Ruminococcus albus AD2013: one gene and its partners. The protein of the gene in region 1 binds, or shares a complex with, the protein of each later gene. Links are inferred from orthologs where the notes say so. Each region holds a gene or a part of one and is shown in the gene's direction. Other genes may lie near its edges.

Region 1 (7,337 bases):
AAAGGCTAAATGGGCTCATAGCCGATCTGCTGAGATTGTCGCGTATGGACGAGGAGAACGTTAAGTTGGAATGTGAAGAGTTCGATTTGTCCGACGCATTTGACGAGATCGCGGGTCCTTTCAGGACTCTTGCGGAAAACAAGGGACTATCCCTTGAGATCAGGACACAGGAGCGTATCCGTATGAACGGCAACGTATCCTCCATAAGGCAGCTTGTATCCATACTTATCGAAAATGCCGTAAAGTATTGCGATGCGGGCGGCAGTATAGAAGCTTCCGTTGAAAAAACGGCAAGCGGCAGACACGCCATCATTCGGGTGAAGAACGACTGTGCTGAACCTCCCGAACAGCCAGAACGCCTGTTTGATCGCTTTTACAGGGCGGATAAGTCCCGTAAGCGCGAGGACGGTGAAACTAAGTCGGGCTACGGCATAGGATTGTCTGTAGCCAAAGCTGTTACGGAATCTCATAAAGGAAAGATATCATGCAAAGCCGAAAACGGCAAGATAGTATTTACTGTAAGGCTCAGGTGTCTGTAAAAAAATTTATGGAAGAATCAAATTGGTTAAGCTAGATTTAAGGTTGAGGGTCTATACTCTTAATCATAGAAGAAAATCTGGATTACTGTAAAGAAAAGAAACGGAAAGGAAAGTGATGATATATGGGCGCTATACAGGAAATTTTCAAGAGAGTTGAGAAGAAGTACATAGTTACCGACGAACAGCAGGAAGAACTTGTGCGTGCTATGACAGGCAGAGCGGCTGCCGATAACTACGGACTGACGACGATATGCAACATATATTACGATACTCCCGACCATCAGCTTATAAGGACTTCGATGGAGAAGCCCGTTTACAAGGAGAAGCTGCGTATCAGGAGCTACGGCGTTCCCACAAAGGATTCCAAGGTCTTTGTTGAGCTCAAGAAGAAGTACAAAGGCGTAGTCTATAAAAGACGTGTGGATATGTCACTGATAGATTCCTATGAATTTGTGAACTTTGGCGTATGCCCGGGCAAAAATCCCCAGATAGAGAAGGAGATAGAGTATTTCCTGAATTACTATCATGATATCGGACCTGCGATGTATCTGAGTTATGACAGAATAGCTTTTGCAGGGGTCGATAATCCTGATCTCCGTATCACCTTTGACGGCAATATAACCTACCGCGAGGAGGAAGTAAGGCTGGAAAAGGGTGTGTGGGGCGAAAAACTGCTTGATCCCCATACAAGGATCATGGAGATAAAGATCCCGGGAGCTATGCCACTGTGGCTCAGCCATCTGCTGGATGATATGAAGATATATCCCGGCAGCTTCTCAAAGTACGGTGAAGCTTACAAGAAAGTCTTCTGTGAGGCTCTCGATCAGGAAAAATATCTCAAGCTTAACCGCGAAAACGTAAAAGGAAAGGTGAACGATTGTGCTTAATGAATTATACTTGAATGCGGCGGACCTTACGTCATCTATCGGAATATCAACAGGAAAATTTGCGGGGTGCACCATAGTGTCACTCATCGTTGGCGCAATGATAGCTGCTGCCTTCTGCTTCAAACAGCATAAGACCAAGAGCTTCCTGACAACACTGGCACTTCTGCCCATGATAGTACAGGTAGTTATAATGCTGGTAAACGGCAATCTGGGTACAGGCGTAGCAGTTGCAGGTGCGTTCAGCCTGGTAAGGTTCCGTTCGATACAGGGCAGTGCTAAGGATATACTGGCTATATTCCTTGCAATGGCAGTAGGTATCGCAACAGGTACCGGCCATCTGGTACTTGCGGTTGTATTCACACTGATCGTAGGTGCCCTCAATATAGGATACCTCTATGTACCTTTCGGTGATGATGACGAGACCGAAAAGGTGCTGACGATCACTATCCCCGAAAGCCTTGATTACAGCCATGTATTTGATGATATTTTCAGACAGTTCACTTCAAAGGCTACTCTTGAACAGGTAAAGACCACCAATATGGGCAGTCTTTTCAAGCTTAAATACAATATCACACTGTTAAAGGGCGTAAGCGAGAAAGTCTTTATTGATGAGCTTCGTGTTCGCAACGGCAATCTTGAGATACTTTGCTCAAGAAGGATGTCTGACAGCGACAGGCTCTTATAATACTGTAAATTCTGTATTTTTTACTCGCCTGAAGGCTTATTTTTCGGGCGGGTAAAAAAAGCAGAAAATTAATGTTAGAAGTTTTAATAAATTAATAGGGAGGTAATCTGCGATGAGATATAGTGCGATGAAAAGAGCAGCTGCGATAGCAGCGGCACTGATGATGCTTGCAACGAGCGGCTGTGCGGATACAGGAAAGGATAAGTCCTCGAAAACTACGAGCACGGCAGTTGTAACGTCAGCGGATGCAAACATATCGGCTGACGATATCGAAGTGGGCTACGAAGAAAATGACACTGTTGACGCAGTATTTTCCGGCAGCGGCATAGAAGTCAGCGGCAGCGGAATATCCGCAGAAGGCACTGTCCTTACTATCACCGATGCGGGCACATATCGTCTGAGTGGCAGCTGTGTAAACGGCAGGATAGTCATTGAAGCGGATAAAGAAGACAAAGTCAAACTTGTTCTCAACGGGCTTGACCTGACCTGCACCGACAACGCCGTTATAACTGCAAAAGCCGCAGATAAAGTTTACCTCCTGCTTGAAAGCGGCACCGAGAACAAACTGAACGACGGTACCGAATACTCTCTTGCAGAGGGTGATAACACCGATGCGGCAGTATTTGCAAAGTGTGACCTTACCATAAACGGCGAAGGCAATCTAAACGTAACGGGTAATTACAAGCACGGCATAGTATCGAAAGACGACCTTGTCATCACAGGCGGAAATGTCACCGTGAACGCGGTATCATCAGCACTTTCGGGCAAGGACAGTGTAAAGATCAGCGAAGGAACTTTTGACCTGACATCGGGTACTGATGCTGTCAAGTCAACCAATGAAGAAGAGGAAGGCAAGGGCATAATAAGTATTACAGGCGGTACATTCACTATAAACGCAGGCGGTGACGGAATTTCGGCTGCAAAGGAACTTCAGATACGCGGCGGGGAGTTCGATATCACCACAGGCGGCGGAAGTGCAAACGCTTCTATGAAGTCAGACGGTATGCCGAACGGTGATCGGATACAGGGCTTCGGCGGCAGAGGTGACTTCGGAACACCGCCCGATATGGGCGAACATCCGGATTTCGGAGATTTTGACCCATCGGAATTTGAAAAGAACGGCGAACGTCCCGATTTCGGCGACATGGGCACACCTCCCGAAAAGCCCGATGGTGAAACTTTTGGTAAAATGGAAGAAAGATCAGCCGATACCAATAAAGACATTTCTTCCGAAAATGTTGATACTTCCGCAGATACTGAAACAACTTCGGCTAAAGCGCTGAAGAGCGGCGGTGCTATCATCATCGAAGACGGCACTTTTTCGATAGATTCCGCAGATGACAGCCTGCACTGTGACGGCTCGGCAAGCATCAGCAGTGGAAACATCTCGGCGAGTTCTGGGGATGACGGGATCCACGTCGGCGGCGACCTGGTCATCAGCGGCGGCACAATCGATATCTCCAAGAGCTACGAGGGCATCGAGGGCATGACCGTGACTATCACGGGCGGCGATATAAATGTTACCGCTCAGGACGACGGCATCAACTGTGCAGGCGGCAGTGATACGGGTTCATCGGACCGCATGGGCAGGGATAGCTTCGCTGCTCAGGAGGGTGTATACCTTAAAATAAGCGGCGGCACACTGAATGTAAATTCAGCTGGCGACGGTCTTGATTCCAACGGCGACCTTATCATCGAGGGCGGTACCATCTTCGTGAGCGGGCCTGAAAACAGCGGAAACGGCTCCATAGACCACAATGGTGCCGCAAGCATCACAGGCGGTACGATAATAGCATCGGGTGCGATAGGCATGGAAGAAATGTTTGAAGAAAACGGCACCACACAGTGCGCGGTCCTTCACGATTTCACACAAAGCTTCTCAGCTGATACCGAATTCACCGTCACAGATAAGGACGGAAATGCTATCCTGACTTTTACCAACCCCAAGACATGGCAGGGCGTGATATTCTCATCATCTGACCTTAAACAGGGTGAGACTTATATAGTATCCGCAGGCGGCGAAAGCGAAGAGATAACTCTTGAGAATGTCATTACCTCAAACAGCAAAGGCGGCTTCGGCGGTATTGGCGGCCACGGCAATATGAGGGGCGGTAAATTCAAAGGCGAAAACTTGGATAATTTTTCCGATGTATAAATATACCATAGAAAGCACTTCTGTCAGCGCAGAGGTGCTTTTTGCGGTGATAATTAGTCAATACGAGCAGTTGACATTTGCTTAATAGTGTGTTAAAATAAAGTATATATTATGACAATTAATTCAGCAGAATGCTTGTCGGAATTTTTTCAAAAGGGGAGGTGTCCGGGTGGAAGAGAATGAATTGACGGGTATGCTTGAACATATCGAAACAATAGGCGAACGTTTTTCAAGGATAATGAACGTCCTTATAATCGGCTTCCTGATATCGGCTGTACTAAGCTTTCTTTGTGCTGCAGGTGCTCTGATATATGATAAACTTCCCGAGGAATTCGCCAAAAGCTTATATATAAGGGAATTCGACCTCAATGCTTTCAACCTGACGATAGCTTCCGACAGCCTTGATGAATACTACGTTGCAGGCATCGGCTATTTTATATACTCCCTTTATTCCGCGCTTGTGGTGATGATACTCAGCTTTTATCGAAAACTTGTCAATGCTGTGGTCGGTAAAGGTCAGCCCTTTACGCAGGAAGCGGGCAGAATGATGAAAAAGTATTCCTATCTGACTCTTTTGTTCATCATCTCGGGCAATCCCGTTGTGACAATACTCATGTTCATGATACTCAGGCTTTTTGCCGTGCTTTTTGAATACGGCGCGTATCTTCAAAAGAAAGCCAACGAGACTAACCGTATACAGGAAGAAATAATTGTATCATTCGCTGAAATAACCGAGAACAAATCGGGTCAGACAGGTCAGCATATCAGGCGCGTGGCTGAGTATTCAAAGATCATAGCCGCCGAGATGGGGCTTGAAGCTGACAAAGTCCAGCTTATCGGTCTGGCATCGACCATGCACGATATCGGCAAGCTGATAGTGCCCTCCGAGATACTGGACAAGCCCGGCAGACTCAATGATGAGGAATTCGCAACGATAAAGACCCATACCACCTATGGTGCGGCACTTCTCAGCCGTGTTGAGGGCGATATTATGCAGCTTTCAAAAACTATTGCGTTGGAACATCACGAGCGTGTTGACGGCAAAGGCTATCCCCTCGGCAAGGAGGGTCATGCTATCGCCCCTGAAAGCCGTATAGTAGCGGTAGCCGATGTTTACGATGCTCTCACCAGCCGCCGAAGCTACAAAAAAGCCTGGGACCCCAAGGACGCATATAACGAGATAGTCAAGAATTCGGGTACCCAGTTCGATGAAGATGTCATTGATGCTTTCAAGTCAGCCTATGACAAAATAGAGGAAGCCAGAAAGCGCTATGCTGATAAGGATACCGTGGAGGATGGTCAATTGTAAAAAAAATGTTAAAGACATTGACAAACCTGTCGGATGGTGTTATAATATTTTAGTCTGAATAGGACGTAATAATGAATGCTACATAGAACTACTGTCTGAACTAAGGATGATGGGCTTCTATGAGCCATAATTTTTAGTTTGGAAGGAGGTAAGTTCTGATGAGAGAAGGTATTCACCCTAACTATGTCGAGACTACAATTACTTGTGCTTGCGGCAACGTTATAAAGACCAGATCCACCAAGGAGAACATCAAGGTCGAGATCTGCTCCAAGTGCCACCCTTTCTTCACTGGTAAGCAGAAGCTGGTTGACAGCGGCGGACGTGTTGACAGATTCAAGAAGAGATTCAATCTCGGCTAATTATCAAGAAGCTAAAGAGCGGAAATTTTCCGCTCTTTTTTGTATATAGAAGGAGTCTCCGCAGATACAAGTGGGAAAACTATATCGAAAGAGGACAGTGTATGAACTACAAAACGGTCTACGGTTGTGCCCAAGGCACTTATACCGAGAAAAAAAGCGATTTTATAGGGCAGATAGCTCCCGTTAAAACAGCCGAACAGGCTATCGCTTTTATCGAGAAGATAAAGGCTGAGAACCGCAAGGCAAGGCATAATGTTTATGCCTATGTTGTGCGCGAGGGCAATGTTTCACGTTATTCCGATGACGGCGAACCCCAGGGAACAGGCGGGGTGCCCGTGCTTGATGTGATAAACAAGGCGGGTCTGACCGATGTGTGCGTTGTTGTAACAAGGTATTTCGGAGGAATACTGCTGGGCGCCAACGGCTTGGTAAGGGCGTATTCTCAGGCTTGTTCGCTTGCGATTTCCGAAGCTGATATCCTGAATATGTACGAATGCTCGATGATCTCATTCTCCTGCGACTACAACCTCTACGGCAAGATAAAGTATATCCTGCCCGATCATGAAGTTATCACTCAGCGTGAAGACTTCGCCGATACCGTCGATATGGAGCTCCTTGTAAAGACCGAGCTTTGCGACGCATTTCTGAAAAAGCTGACAGACATTTCAAACGGTCAGCTGAAATATGAGATACAAGAGGGACTGTGGGCGGATTTCTCCGTAAATAACCGTTGATTTGTATATTTTGTTTGAGATTTGCATTTTAAATTTGTGATATCCTACAAATCGATTTGAATGCTTCAAAAAAATAAAGGTATTTTTTGAGTAAATGAAGTATATTCTAGTAAACGGCGAAAACAGGCGGAGGTGATGATATGCTGCCCAGAGAACAGTGGGAACAGTTTGAACATAGTATCCTTTGTGAAAAAGCCGCTTTCTCGGATAATTCCGCTGGAAGAGAAAGGAAAGAGGAAAAATGCCCCCTGCGTTCGGAATACAGGCGCGACAGGGACAGGATACTCCACTGCAATTCTTTCAGAAGGCTGAAACACAAAACACAGGTGTTCTTGTCTCCTGCGGGAGATCATTACCGTACCCGCCTTACACATACACTTGAAGTCAGCCAGATAGCAGGCACCATAGCCCGCGCACTCAGGCTGAACGAGGATCTGACCGAAGCCATCGCGCTGGGTCACGACCTTGGGCATACACCTTTCGGTCATGCGGGTGAGCGTATGCTGAACGAACTCAGCCCCTACGGATTTCATCATTACGAGCAAAGCCTGCGCGTGGTGGATAAGCTGGAAAAGGAGGGCAGGGGACTTAACCTTACCCATGAGGTCAGGGACGGAATACTTAAACATACCAACGCCGTCGCAAAGACCTATGAAGGCTACGTCGTTC
Region 2 (7,400 bases), 310 kb from region 1 along the record:
ATTTCCTGAAAAAATTCCCCAATACTCCTGTTTACGGCACAAGGCTGACTATCGGACTTATCGAAGGCAAGCTTCGTGAGCACGCTCTTCTGGACAGTGTAAAGCTGAATACAGTGACACCGCGTCAGACCATCAGAATGGGCTGTATGGCAGTTGAATTCATCAGAGTGAACCATTCTATACCCGATTCTGTGGGAATGGCTATCCATACACCTGCAGGTGTTCTGATCCACACAGGTGACTTCAAGGTAGACTATACTCCAATCGAGGGCGGTATAATCGATCTGCCCAGATTTGCGGAACTCGGAAATAAGGGTGTTCTTGCACTGATGTCAGATTCCACCAACTCTGAGCGTCCGGGCTATACTGCCAGTGAACGCAAGGTCGGGGATAATCTGGAAATGCTGTTTGCAAAGGGCGAGGGCAAGCGTATAATCATTGCGACCTTCGCATCGAATATCCACAGAGTTCAGCAGATAATCAACAACGCTGTAAATACAGGCCGTAAAGTTGCTGTATCGGGCAGAAGTATGGTGAATGTCATAAGTGTTGGCATCGAGCTTGGCTATCTTAAAGTGCCCGATGGCGTGCTTATCGATATCGATATGATAGGCAGATATCTGCCCGAGCAGATAGTTCTCGTTACAACAGGCAGTCAGGGCGAGCCTATGTCTGCACTTTCAAGAATGTCCATGAACGAGCACCGAAAAGTCAGCATAACTCCCCAGGATTTCATAATAATCTCGGCTAACCCCATACCCGGCAACGAAAAGCTGGTCACCAGGGTCGTCAACGATCTTATGAAGCTGGGTGCTGAGGTAGTATACGAAAAGATGTACGAAGTACACGTTTCGGGACACGCTTGTCAGGAAGAGCAGAAGCTTATGCTCTCTATAACAAAACCCAAGTTCTTCATACCAGTACACGGCGAGTTCAAGCACCTGATGAAGCACAAGCAGACGGCTATGAGCGTGGGCATACCCGAGGAGAATATCATTATCGCCGGTATCGGTGATGTTATCGAGACTGACGGTGTTGATATGAATATCACGAGTGAAGTTCCTGCGGGCAGAGTTCTTGTTGACGGTCTGGGTGTTGGCGACGTTGGTGCTATCGTGCTGAGAGACAGAAAGCATCTGGCTGAGGACGGTCTTATAATCGCTGTTGCCACAATAGACAGGACAGTTGGCGAGATACTTGCAGGTCCCGATCTTGTTTCGAGAGGCTTTGTCTATGTTCGTGAGAGCGAAGAGCTGATGAATGAAGCGAAAGAGCTTCTCACCGAAACCTTGCAGAACTGTCTTGACAGCAATATGCATGAATGGAATGCCATTAAGGGCAGGATGAAAGACAATCTTTCTGATTTCATTTTCACAAAGACGAAGAGAAGTCCTATGATACTGCCTATAATCATGGAGATATAGATACTGTCAATTGTCGAACAAATAAAGGATCAAGCAAAGGAGTTGACTGGCAGTGAAAAAGAACAAAAGCTTTCTCATGCTGTTGTCCGCGACGATGGGTGTCATCTCGCTGACATCGCTGATAGGAGCTTTTATGCTGCGCTCGACTGAGGAAAAAAAAGGAGCGGGAAGCGTACTGATACTGATATGCGTAGTGAGCATATTGCTGCTACTGCTGGAAGCTTTCATTTTCAGAAATCAGACTGCAAAATATACCACAAAGCTCGCATCACAGCTGATAAGAACTCAGCGTGATTCGATGCTGCATTTCCCAGCGCCCTGCGTTATACTCGACAGCGATGAAACTATCATGTGGTACAATAGATTGTTCGAGAAGCAGGTATATTCCGAGGATTCATACGGAGATCATCTGGAAAATATCATGAATATCGACCTTGAACGCGCCTTTGAAGAGGACGGCTGTCAGATATGTGTGAACAAAAGGTACTATATAGCCAAGGCTGTGCGCACCGATCTGAAAAACGGTCTTTCTATGGTGTATTTCAAGGATATCACAGATTATACTGAACTGAGATACGATGCTTATCAGTCTCACAACAGCGTGATAATAATTGTTATAGATAACTATGATGCTATGATGTCGGATATCAGGGATACTGAAAAGGCTCACGTTGCGGTTGAGATAGAAAAGCTTATGGAAAGTTTTCTTGAGGGAACGAATGCCATTGCAAAAAAGATATCAGACGACAGGTTCTATGTTTTCATGGAGGAGAGATATCTTTCAAGAAAGATAGAGAACAGGTTCAGGATACTTGAGGAAGCAAGGCAGATACGCATTGGCGGAAAGTCCAATGTTACGCTTTCTATAGGTGTCGGCAGAGAAGGCAAGGGTCTTGACGAGTGTGAAAAGCTGGCTAAACAGGCGCTGGAGCTTTGTCAGGGCCGAGGCGGAGATCAGGCGGCTTATCGTGATAACGGCGAGTTCAGGTTCTTTGGCGGCGTTTCAACAGGCGCTGATAATAATAACAGAGTCAAGATCAGGGTGTTTGCCGAGACTCTCCTGGAGATAATAAGACCCGGCAGTATCGAGAGCATAGGCAATTACAGAGCTGACGGGGATGCGGGACAGGGCTTCCGCAGAGTGCTGATAATGGGTCACAGGTTCGGTGACCTTGACAGCGTGGGCTCGGCAACGGGTCTGTGCTGTGCGCTTAGAAAGCTGGTCAGTGAGTGCTATGTTGTTGTCGATAAGGAGAAGAATCTCGCACGTTCACTGATTGATTATATCGACGATAATGAGGATCTTCCTTACTATATAACACCTCAGCAGGGTCTTGACAGACTTGACAGCGATACCCTTGTGATAGTGGTGGATACTCACAATCCAGAGCTTGTCGAATCAAGGGAAATGATAGAACGTGCTAAGAACATTGTCGTGATAGATCATCACAGACGTATGGTCAACGGCATCGAACCGCTGATAGCTCAGTGTCTTGAACCCGGTGCATCCTCGGCGGCAGAACTTGTCACAGAGATAATCGAGCTGTGGGGCGACAGGACAACTATCAATGCTTATGCAGCAGAAGCTCTGCTTTCGGGCATAATGCTTGATACTAAGTATTTTGTAATGAAAACGGGCGTCACAACCTTTGAGACGGCTGCTTTCCTTAAAAAGATGGGAGCGGATACCATTGCTGTAAAGCAGATGTTCGCAAATTCCATCGAAACTTATCATGAAAAATCCAAGGTCATCAATTCGGCGGAGATATACCGCGGATGTGCTATCGCACGGGCTGACGGCAGCTTTGCAAACGTCAGGGTCGCAGCCTCTCAGGCGGCGGATGAAATGCTGGGAATAACTGGAGTATTTGCTTCATTTGTTATGTACAAGCAGGGTGATTTTGTTAATATCTCGGCCAGAAGTATGGGCAAGTTCAATGTCCAGGTGATAATGGAAGCACTGGGCGGCGGCGGTCATCTAACAATGGCGGCGGCTCAGTTAAAGACCGATATAGAGTCTGCTGACAGGCAGCTTCGTGAGGTCATTGATGATTTCATCAAAAATATGTAAACCAGAAAGGTGTGTTTGAAATGAAAGTAATTTTACTTAAAGACGTTAAAGGTTCGGGCAAGGCAGGAGATACCCTGAACGTTGCTGACGGATATGCAAGAAATTTCCTTATCGCAAAGGGTCTGGCAGTTGAAGCTAACTCCAAGAACCTCAATGATCTGGCAGGCAAGAAGGCTTCGGCACAGCATAAGATAGATGTGGAGACCGCAGATAACAAGGCTATCGCCGATAAGATCGCTGATAAAGAGGTAGTTATCAAGGCTAAGGCAGGTCAGGGCGGCAAGCTTTTCGGCGCTGTAACATCAGGTGTTGTGGCTGAGGCTCTGAAAGACCAGTACGGCGTTGATGTTGACAAGAAGAAGATCGCGCTCAGCACGGATATCAAGGCTTTCGGTGATTTCACTGCGGCTGTCAAGATGTCTCACGGCGTATCATGCAGCATCAAAGTTAAAGTTGTGGAGGAATAAATGGCTGACATAAGCGATTTCAATGCAGTCAGCGGTTCTGATCTGCCCGGGAGGTCGCTGCCGTACAGTCAGGAGGCTGAAGAAGCAGTCATAGGCTGTGTTCTGCTTGACCCTGTGGAATGCCGTGAAAAGGCGATGGAGATGCTCAAACCCGAGCATTTCTACCGACCCAAGCACCAGCAGATATTCTCCATAATGATGAGAATGTTCACCACAGGCAAGGCAGAGGACGTCGTGACTGTCGTTGATGAGGCTGTCAATGCGGGTGTTTTCGAGAATTCCGCAATGGCGATGAAGTACCTCTACGGGCTGATGGACAACGTTCCTTCAACCAAGAATATCGAGAGCTACTGCAACATCATTTTGCAGAAGGCACAGCTGCGTTCTCTGATGAACGTAGCGAATGAGATAATCGCAAGCGTCAGTGATGGTGCGGGGGATCCGAAAGCTTTACTTGACAGTGCTGAACAGAAGATATTCAGCATAAGGCAGGGCAGGGACTTACAGGGTCTGACCAGGATAAGCGATGTAATCGTTGAGAATTTCCATCATCTGACAGAAATTTCAGGTCCCGATGCCGAGAAGTATCAGGGTGCAAGATCCGGATTTTCTCAGCTCGATCACGTTACTACAGGTCTGCAAAAGACCGACCTTATCGTGCTTGCAGCGCGTCCTGCGATGGGTAAGTCGGCATTTGCGCTGAATATCGCGGTAAACTGCTGCAAAGCTACCAAGAGGGACGTTGCCATATTCTCACTCGAAATGGGTAAAGAACAGCTGGTTGGCAGAATGCTGGCTTCAGAGGGTAAGGTAAACAATACTTTGCTGAGAAACGGCGAGATGAAGGACGAGGACTGGACAAAACTTGCCGAAGCTGCCGATGTTCTTTCACAGCTGCCGATCTATCTCGATGATGGTGCGGGCGGCGTTACTGTGCCGCAGATGAAAGCAAAGCTCAGAAGACTGAATAATCTGGGTCTAGTAGTCATAGACTATATACAGCTGATGGAATCGCCAAACAAGCACAGCAGCCGTGTTAACGAAGTATCTGAGATAACGCGACAGATAAAGCTTATGGCTAAGGAACTCAGTGTTCCTGTTATCGCACTTTCGCAGCTTTCACGTAACGCCGAGAAGCGTGACGATAAGCGTCCTCTGCTTTCAGACCTGAGAGAATCGGGTTCTATCGAGCAGGATGCAGATATCATACTGTTTTTGTACCGAGATGCTTACTATTCCGACTCAAAGGAAGACCAGACAGTGGCTGAATGCATAGTGGCAAAAAACAGACATGGTCAGCTTGGTACGATCAAACTCAGCTGGATAGGCGAGTATACATTGTTCAGAGGATTGGAATTCAGAAAAGATGAAAAGTGAGCTTGTTCAGAGAGTCGGTCGGACGATCGAAAAATACCATATGGCTCATAAGGGCGAGCGCTTGCTGGTCGGGCTTTCGGGCGGGGCAGACAGCGCTGCGCTCCTTTTGTGTTTGCATGAACTGGGATATGACATTTGTGCCTGCCACGTTAATCACTGTATACGCGGTGAGGAAGCTGATCGAGATCAGCATTTCTGTGAAGAATTGTGCCGAAGTCTGGGTATTGAGATCACCGTGAAAAGGGTGGACGTTCCTGCCTATTGCAGGGTCAATCCTGTATCCGAAGAGGAAGGCGCCCGAATGTTAAGGTATAAAGCTTTACAAGAGATAACGGCTGATAAGATATGTACAGCTCATAACCTTGACGACTGTCTTGAAACTACGCTGTTCAATCTTGCGAGAGGTTCCGGACTTAAAGGTATAGCTTCGATACCGCCTGTAAGGGATAACATAATCCGACCGCTGATAGAGTGCAGCCGAGCCGATATCGAGGATTATCTTGCAGAAAAAGGGCAGAACTTCGTCACGGATTCGACTAATCTTCTGGATGAGTATTCACGCAATAAGCTACGGCACAAAGTTGTTCCTGTGCTGCGGGAGCTAAATCCATCACTCATGGACACTTTCGCGAAAACCCTTGGATTTCTGCGGGAAGACAGCGCATTCCTGGAAAAACTCGCAGATGAAGCCTATGAAAAAGTCAACTGCGGAGACGGTTATTCCTGCAAGCTGATAAGAGAGCTGGATTATCCCGTAAGGCGCAGAGTTATCATGCGCATACTTTCAAAGTATGATATCGAAGTCGGACAGGATAAGATAGAGATCATCGAAAAGCTTATTAATGAAGGCGGCAAAGCTAATGTCAAGGCGAAATGCTTTGCATACACCAAATCAGGAACTCTGTACATTTTCACTGAAAAAGATGGTGAAAATATACTGCAAGACGAAGTGAAAGTAGTACCTGAAAGCATCATTAACTGGCAGGGCAGGTCTGTAAGTTTTAAATTGGTAAAAAATGACGGGAAATTTGAAAATGTTAATAAAATGTTTACAAATTCTTGTCTGGATTATGATAAAATAAAAGGTGTTATTGTATTGAGAAAACGCAGGGCGGGGGACAGGATTCGTCTAGTCAACCGTCAGCACAGCTCTGATGTCAGGGTGCTGATGAAACAGGGCTTTCCCGTTCATAAGCGTGATTCGGCTGTTATACTGGCTGATGATGAGGGAATAGTTCTTGCAGAGACTTTCGGTGCAGCTGACAGAGTAAGGATAGACAGCGATACAAAACGTGTGCTGATATTTGAAGTTATTGAAGAATAACTGCATTTTATGACAATGCTTTCACGCTGTTTTCACAGAAAGGGTCTATAATTATCCGATAAGGCTGATAATAACACAAATTTAGAACAAAAGGTCGTGATAAATTGAAAAACGGAGGAAAGTCTCTTTTGATCTACCTTGTGGTTTCCATTTGTATAATCACAGGTCTGGTCTATATGCTGATGAGCATGAGCACCAAGAATGATGAGGTCAAGTATTCCGATGTAATGGGACATTTTGACGCTCTTGAAGTATGCGAGTTCAAGCTCGATCTCGGTTCGGGTGAGCTGAAATACAAGCTCAAGGAAGATCCCGAAAAGGAGGAAACCTATAAAGTGCCCAACGTTTCACTGTTCGTTAACGAGGTGCTGGGCGGAGAAGAAGCTGTTAACTACCGTCTGAAATATGACGCAGAAAACCCAAAAGATCCATTGGTATACGATCTGGTGCCTATATCGGACAACAGCTTCTGGCTGAATCTTATACCTACATTCCTGATGCTGGGCGTGATGATCTTCTTCTTTGTTTTCATGATGAAGAGCGCAGGCGGCGGAAAAATGTCAGGCTTCGGCAAGACCAATGCAAGACTTGCTCCCAGCAGCAAAAAGGCTACTTTTGCCGATGTCGCAGGTGCTGACGAGGAAAAAGAAGAACTGAAGGAGATCGTTGATTTCCTTAAAGATAACAGAAAATATACCGAGATAGGCGCTAGGATACCCAAAGGCGTTCTGCTTCTG
Region 3 (7,193 bases), 110 kb from region 1 along the record:
TAAAAGCTTGCGTGAAATGATCGAACGGATAATAGTCCATGAGCCAGACAAATCCAGCGGTCACAGGACGCAGGAGATCGAGATCATTTTCAGGTTCAATGTCGTTAAATCAAGGTTAGTCCTTGACGGCAGAGATTTCGACAGGCGCAAAAAAGCCGCATAAGGCGGTATTCGTGCTTTATCGCTAGTGAACATTGGCTCAAGCCTTTCGCGAAAGGCTTGCGGGGAGCCACAATCAGCGAAACTTCCCGCCTAAAAAGGCGCGGCAATAAAGACATTCAGAGCGTGGACAAAATGACTGTCCACGCTCTTTCTATCTGCGTAAATTATTGTCGCGCCCGAAATCGGACAGCGATAGCGAATCCGATTTCTCGACCCGAGGGCGCTGCCGACGCAGTCGCAGCTGAGGGGCGAAAACACGCAAACCAATGAATACGGCAAATATCCGACTATACCAACAAAGTCTGCGAAAGTATAAATGACCCTCATATCATGCAGATGTTTATTAATATCTCGCAGTTGATTTTGGGGGCGGAGTATGTTATAATTATTTTTAATATCAGGCTTTCATCGGACAGAAAGCCACAGACCGCCATGTTCTGTGTGGTGCGGTTGGTCATGACTGCTACGGGAGGTAATATATGGAAGAGATAAAAAACAAACTCGAAAAGATACTGCTTAAAGCCACCAAACCCGCACGCTATATCGGCGGCGAGATAGGCAGTGTTGTCAAGGACAGGGACAAGGTCGATGTGCGATTTGCGTTCTGCTTTCCCGATACCTACGATGTGGGTATGTCTCACCTTGGTATGAAGATCCTCTACGGGCTGAAAAATCAGGTGCCCAACTGGTGGTGCGAGAGAGTGTTCATGCCCGAAAAGGACTTTGAGACTCTTATGCGGGAGAATGATATACCGCTGTACGGGCTGGAAAGTCTTGACCCCATAAAGGATTTCGATTTCATCGGGTTTACTTTACAGTACGAATTATCGTACAATAACGTTTTGCAGATGCTCGACCTTGCAGGTCTGCCTGTGCTGGCAAAAGACCGTAAATCACTGACACCTCTGGTTGTGGGGGGAGGCCCCTGCGTGTGCAATCCCGAGCCTATGTCGGATTTCTTTGACCTGTTTATACTGGGTGAGGGCGAGGAAGTCAACCTTGAACTTCTGAGACTATACGAAAAGATGAAGCCCTCAAATCCTACGAAAGAGGAATTTCTGCGGGAGGCTGTGAAGATAGAGGGCATATATGTGCCGAGCTTTTATGACGTTGACTACAACGAGGACGGCACGGTAAAGAGCATAACCCCGAATGTGCCCGAAGCACCTGCACGTATAAAAAAGCGCATCATCGCGGATTTTGACAAGGTGTACTACCCTGATAGCTTTGTTGTGCCTTTCAGCGAGATAGTACATGACCGCTCGGTGGTGGAAGTGCTTCGCGGCTGTATCCGCGGATGCAGGTTCTGTCAGGCGGGATTTATTTACAGACCTTTCCGTGAGAAGAATATCGATACGATAAAGAATGAAACTAAGTCGCTGTGTGAACAGACGGGGTATGAGGAAGTGTCGCTTTCGTCACTTTCCACCAGTGACCATACCAAGATAAACGAGCTCCTTCTCAGCCTTTCGGAGTATACCGACGGCGAGAATGTTAATCTTGCTTTGCCGTCTTTAAGACTTGACAGCTTTAACGAGGAACTTCTGGAAAGGATACAAGCTGTACGAAAAAGCGGACTGACATTCGCTCCCGAGGCGGGAACACAGCGTTTGCGTGACGTTATAAACAAGAACATCACCGAGGACGAGATAATCAATACCTGCAAGATGGCTTTCGAGTGGGGGTATACTCAGGTGAAGCTGTACTTCATGATGGGTCAGCCCACGGAGACAGACGATGATATCCGCGGTATTGCGGAACTTTCGGATAAGATACTTCAGCTGTATTTTGAAACGCCCAAGGAGAAGCGGGGACGGTCGGTGCAGATAGCGGTATCGACCGCGACTTTTGTGCCAAAGCCTTTCACGCCCTTTGAGTTTGAACCTCAGGCGACGGAAGAACAGATAAAGCACAAGCAGGAGATACTGAAATCCGCTGTGACCAGCAAGAAGATAAAACTTAGCCTGCACTATTCAAATACCTCGGTGCTGGAGGCTGTTCTGGCAAGGGGCGACAGGCGTGTGTGCAAGGCGGTGTATGCGGCTTGGAAAAAGGGCTGTTACATGGATAGCTGGGACGAGCATTTTCAGTTTGACAAATGGCTGGAAGCCTTTGAGGAAACGGGCATAGATACGGCGTTCTACGCTAACAGGACGAGAAGCTACGATGAGGTGGCGCCCTGGTCGCATCTGGATTATCTGGTATCTCACGAATTTCTTGTGAGAGAGAACAAAAAAGCCCATCTTGCACAGACTACAAGAAACTGTAAGGAAGGCTGTTCGGGCTGCGGAATAAAGCCCGAATGCGGAGGTGTTTACTGTGGCGGAAAAAAGACTTCAACCTAAAAATGTAGACCTGCGCCCCGACAGGTATGACAAGCGGGTGGTATATGAAAAGTGCGGCAGGGCGAAGTATATCTCACACCTTGACCTGATGCGTGCCATGCAGAGGGCGATAAAGCGGGCGAAACTGCCGATATGGTATACACAGGGCTTCAACCCGCATATATATATAATGTTCCCCCTGACCCTTTCGCTGGGGTTTGAAAGCAGGGTGGAAGTCATGGATTTCGCGCTTCTGGAGGATCTGCCCGATGAAGAGGTGCTTAAAGCCCTTGATGCCCAGATGCCCGAGGGCATGAGGATAGTCAGCTGTTCGGCACCTGTACACAGCCATACGGAGATAACCCATGCGGAGTACATTATACGAATATCGGCGGATAAGACACCTGCGGAAATGGCAGAGATGTTCAAGGATTTTATGGGCAGGGAAGTAATAGAGATACAGAAGCGTACAAAAAAAGGTACATATAAACCTGTGGATATAAGACCGTCGCTGGAACTTATCTCGATGGAAGCGGGGGAGAAGTATCTTGAACTCACCATGAAGCTGCCTGCGGGGGGAAGCTTCAACCTTAATGCAAATGTGGCGGCGGAGGCTTTTCTTGATATGTATGGCATGACTGCCGATGAGATTTGTGTGGAACGCACAAAAATACTTATTGAGAATGGTGAAGATTTTTGCTGAGAGGTACTTGAAATCCTGAGCGCGATATGGTATAATATTCAAGCATGAATACCGTCGGTATCCCCGACGAGAGTTAATGCCAGCCAAAAGGCACGACATTAAAGAGACGGTCCACTGGCTGCCAAAGCGGCAGTGTATGAACGTCCGGAAAATCAAAGGAGGAATTTAAAGTGGACGCTTTAAAACAGATCGCACAGTCAAGCATGAAGGAAAACGCACCCGTAGTTAACGTAGGTGATACCGTAAAGGTACACGTTCTGATCACAGAGGGTGACAAGTCCAGAATCCAGGTATTCGAGGGCACAGTTATCGCCAAGAAGCACGGCGGCATCAGCGAGACCTTCACTGTAAGAAGAGTAGCACACGGCTGCGGTATCGAGAGAGTATTCCCCGTACATTCACCTGCTGTATCTAAGGTAGAGATAGTTAGAAGCGGTAAAGTTCGCAGAGCTAAGCTGTACTATCTCCGCGACAGAGTTGGTAAGGCAGCTAAGGTCAAGGAAGCAATCAGATAATTCTTCTGATAAAAGAGTCGGCGCAAGTCGGCTCTTTTTATTTATATAAGTAAACAAAATAAGTATAAAAATAATTTTTTTTGAAAAAACCCTTGTAATTTCGGAACATATTTGCTATAATATAGTGTATATGAGTAGTCGCCAAAATAAAGTATCATCGCGATTACAGCATCTATCACGAAAAGAGGTAGTATCTATGAGTGAACCAAACGAAAAGACAACAAATGGAAATATCAGCGGGGCTGATGATGATCTCGAAAGACTTCTGAACGAGACCGACCCCAATGTTACAGGCGGATCCGACGCTGATGAGAGCGGCGAGGATTTTAATGTATTCGGCACCACCGATGAAGATATCACGGAAGACGCAGCAGAACTGGAGCAGATACTGAATGAGCAGTTCCCTGATGGCGTGGGCAGTGTTCATGTTGTGACACCCGGCGATGATGAGGGCCCCATCAATGTTGAGGCGCTTGTAAATCGCGGTGAAACCGTGGCTGTGACTGCAGAAGATATCAAGAGAGTTACGGAAGCTTCAAAGGCAGTTGAAGAAGATATCAAGGATGTTTCGGAAAAGGCTGAAACGGCAGAGGAAGATGCCGAGGAAGAAACCGAGAAAATATCCGAGACTGCAGAAGTCAGTGAAGAGGATATCGAAAAGGCAAAGGAAGCCGAGCCTGAGGATATAAAGGAAAAAGAGCCTTTCAATATAGGCAGGGAGATACTGGAGTGGTTTGAATCGCTGGTGTTCGCACTGCTTATCGTTCAGCTGGTACTGACATTCCTGCTGAGGATCGTAATGGTTGACGGCGAATCCATGACAAATACTCTGCAGAACGGCGATAGACTTATAATGACTCACGTTGCTTACGAACCTGAAAGAGATGACATCGTGGTGCTTGACAGCGAAGCTGCCAACAAAGTACTTATCAAGCGAGTTATCGGTATAGAGGGTGACAAGGTCGTTGTTGACTACAATAAGAACCATGTATATGTAAATGATGAAGAGATATCAAATGAACATATCAGGGAAGTCATGTTAGACAGCTTCTATTTTGACCCTCAGTACAGTGTTGACGCAGGCGTATACGAATATGAAGTGCCCGAGGATACGGTGTTCGTTATGGGCGATAACAGAAACGATTCAAAGGACAGCCGAAGCATCGGTTTTATTCCCAAGAGCGAGATAATGGGCAAGGCGATATTCCGTGTATACCCATTCAAAAGTCTTGGCCGTGTTGACTGATAATGGCTGAAAAGAACGGGGATATTCCCCGATTTACAGATAACGTTCTGGAATGGGCGCTGGTCATAGTGAATTCGGTAACGGCGGTACTTATCGCTACAACACTTTTCTTCAGCCGTGTGGGCGTTGAGGGAGAGTCAATGGAGAACACACTGTTCGACGGCGATAGACTGGTGATATCCTGGTTTATGTATCAGCCCGAAAACGGAGATATAGTTATCTGCGACAGCAAAGCGCTGGGCAAGCTTATCGTCAAGCGTGTGATAGCCGTGGGCGGACAGAAAGTCACGGTGGATTACAATGCAGGCACTGTAAGTGTTGACGGCGAAGTGCTTGATGAACCTTATACGAAGTATCACGCTCTTGACTATATGGGCGGGTATGATATGGCTTATTACGACCCCGAAAGGGACGTGTACGAATATGATGTGCCCGAGGGAGAAGTTTTTCTTCTGGGGGACAACCGGGATCATTCTTCGGACAGTCGATTATTCGGTGCGGTGCCGGAAGATGATATAATCGGAAAAGCAGTTTACAGATTCCGTTCAAGCGAAGCAAAGACGGGCTTTGTGAACTGAAAACGATACTTACAAATAACGAAAGGAGGCGGCTGATATGAGCGAAGCTGCCAAGGTGCAGTGGTTTCCGGGACATATGGCGAAAACAAGGCGTATAATGGCTTCAAACCTGAAGCTTGTTGACGCGGTGGTTGAGATAACCGATGCGAGGATACCTTTTTCAAGCCGCAATCCCGAGATAAAGAAGATATGCGGCAGCAAGCCCAGGCTTGTTCTGCTGAACAAGGCGGATTCTGCCGACCCGAATGTAACTTCAATGTGGATAGAGTACTACAAACAGCAGGGAGTAGCCGCACTCGCCACGGATTGCAGGAGCGGCAGGAACGTGAATAAATTCTATCCCATGCTGAAAGAACTGCTTTCTGACCAGATAGAAAAATGGGATACCCGCGGAATGACGGGACGCCCCATAAGAATGATGATAGTGGGAATACCAAATGTTGGTAAATCCTCATTCATAAACAGGATGGCCGGTGCAAAGCTGGCTAAGGTTGAAGACAGACCCGGCGTTACCCGAGGAAAACAGTGGGTAGCACTGGAGGACGGTTTTGAACTTCTGGATATGCCCGGTGTTCTCTGGCCGAAATTTGATGATAAGCTTGTGGGTGAAAGACTTGCATTCACAGGTGCTGTCAAGGACGTTATACTCGATGTTGAGTATCTGGCGTGCAGACTGCTGGAATATCTGGCGGAGGATTATCCCGAACTGCTTACCGAGAGATATGGGATATCTCTTGAAGACCTGCCCGAACCTATGGACGATATGCAGGGCTGTGTAAAGGGATATGAACTGCTGGAAAGAGTTGGTAGAAAGCGCGGCTTCCTTGTATCGGGCGGCGAGATAAATACCGAAAGGGCGGCTAATACCGTGCTTGACGAATTCCGCGGCGGCAAGCTTGGCAGACTTTCTCTTGAAAAGCCGAAAGGTCGATGATATGACGCTTAAAGAGTTTGACGATAGCTACCGCGATAAGTATGAGGTAGTCTGCGGCTGTGATGAAGCGGGCAGAGGACCTCTTGCGGGCGATGTTTTTGCGGCGGCAGTGGTATTCGATAAGGATACGGTCATCGAGGGCATAAACGACAGCAAAAAGCTGACCGCAAAAAAGCGCGAGAAGCTTTTTGATGAGATAATCGAAAAGGCGCTGGATTTTTCCATACAGTGCGCTACGGTGGCGGAGATAGAGGAGATAAATATCCTCAACTGCGCGATGCTGGCGATGAAGCGTTCGGTGGAAGCCATGAAGATAAAGCCGAATGTCTGCCTGATAGACGGCAATAAGACTCCCGACCTGGAATGTGATGCGATAGCTGTTGTAAAGGGCGATGCACAGTCACAGGCGATAGCGGCGGCTTCGATACTTGCTAAGGTCGCAAGGGACAGATATATGCTGCAAATGGCTGAAAAATACCCCGAATGGCAGTTTGAGAAGCACAAGGGCTACGGGACTAAGCTTCACTATCAGATGATAGATAAGTACGGGGAAAGTCCGATACACAGACCCAGCTTTCTGAAAAAGTATTATGCAAAAAAATCAGAACAGCCGTAGTATCGGGGATATCGGCGAGGACTATGTCTGCGGATATCTGAGAGAGAATGGCTATGAGATACTCGAACGCAACTTCACAGTAAGGGGCGGCGAGATAGATATTATAGCTTCACAA

What was found.
Region 2: rpmE (region 1) and rplI share a complex: the UniProt entries of both Bacillus subtilis proteins name them as parts of the 50S ribosomal subunit. The link is inferred for Ruminococcus albus AD2013 from one-to-one orthologs.
Region 3: rpmE (region 1) and rplS share a complex: the UniProt entries of both Bacillus subtilis proteins name them as parts of the 50S ribosomal subunit. The link is inferred for Ruminococcus albus AD2013 from one-to-one orthologs.

Annotation. Positions count from the first base shown.
Region 1 is NZ_JAGS01000001.1:1,538,518-1,545,854, reverse strand. What follows is about bases 4,506-7,333. They hold rpmE (50S ribosomal protein L31), read left to right. Parts: upstream 4,506-5,733; coding sequence 5,734-5,934; downstream 5,935-7,333. Other genes in these bases: N773_RS0106805 (deoxyguanosinetriphosphate triphosphohydrolase), read left to right, coding at 6,809-7,333; N773_RS0106810 (YigZ family protein), read left to right, coding at 6,036-6,668; N773_RS21130 (HD-GYP domain-containing protein), read left to right, coding at 4,506-5,575. Outside these bases: N773_RS0106840 (sensor histidine kinase), read left to right, coding at 1-539; N773_RS0106835 (polyphosphate polymerase domain-containing protein), read left to right, coding at 662-1,426; N773_RS0106830 (DUF4956 domain-containing protein), read left to right, coding at 1,419-2,111; N773_RS0106825 (carbohydrate-binding domain-containing protein), read left to right, coding at 2,224-4,266; more of N773_RS21130, read left to right, coding at 4,436-4,505; more of N773_RS0106805, read left to right, coding at 7,334-7,337. UniProt on the Bacillus subtilis protein: Binds the 23S rRNA. While neither of the L31 paralogs is essential, this protein seems to function as the main L31 protein.
Region 2 is NZ_JAGS01000001.1:1,230,784-1,238,183, reverse strand. What follows is about bases 2,348-5,238. They hold rplI (50S ribosomal protein L9), read left to right. Parts: upstream 2,348-3,515; coding sequence 3,516-3,962; downstream 3,963-5,238. Other genes in these bases: dnaB (replicative DNA helicase), read left to right, coding at 3,963-5,238; N773_RS0105550 (DHH family phosphoesterase), read left to right, coding at 2,348-3,495. Also shown: N773_RS0105555 (ribonuclease J), read left to right, coding at 1-1,424; more of N773_RS0105550, read left to right, coding at 1,477-2,347; more of dnaB, read left to right, coding at 5,239-5,339; tRNA lysidine(34) synthetase TilS, read left to right, coding at 5,329-6,663; ATP-dependent zinc metalloprotease FtsH, read left to right, coding at 6,768-7,400. UniProt on the Bacillus subtilis protein: Binds to the 23S rRNA.
Region 3 is NZ_JAGS01000001.1:1,648,631-1,655,823, reverse strand. Bases 2,348-5,031 are described here. They hold rplS (50S ribosomal protein L19), read left to right. Parts: upstream 2,348-3,359; coding sequence 3,360-3,704; downstream 3,705-5,031. Other genes in these bases: lepB (signal peptidase I), read left to right, coding at 4,953-5,031; lepB (signal peptidase I), read left to right, coding at 3,901-4,950; N773_RS0107270 (TIGR03936 family radical SAM-associated protein), read left to right, coding at 2,482-3,189; N773_RS0107275 (TIGR03960 family B12-binding radical SAM protein), read left to right, coding at 2,348-2,507. Outside these bases: N773_RS23400 (DUF4368 domain-containing protein), read left to right, coding at 1-163; N773_RS22550 (hypothetical protein), read left to right, coding at 493-654; more of N773_RS0107275, read left to right, coding at 642-2,347; more of lepB, read left to right, coding at 5,032-5,528; ribosome biogenesis GTPase YlqF, read left to right, coding at 5,566-6,462; N773_RS0107245 (ribonuclease HII), read left to right, coding at 6,464-7,078; N773_RS0107240 (YraN family protein), read left to right, coding at 7,053-7,193. UniProt on the Bacillus subtilis protein: This protein is located at the 30S-50S ribosomal subunit interface and may play a role in the structure and function of the aminoacyl-tRNA binding site.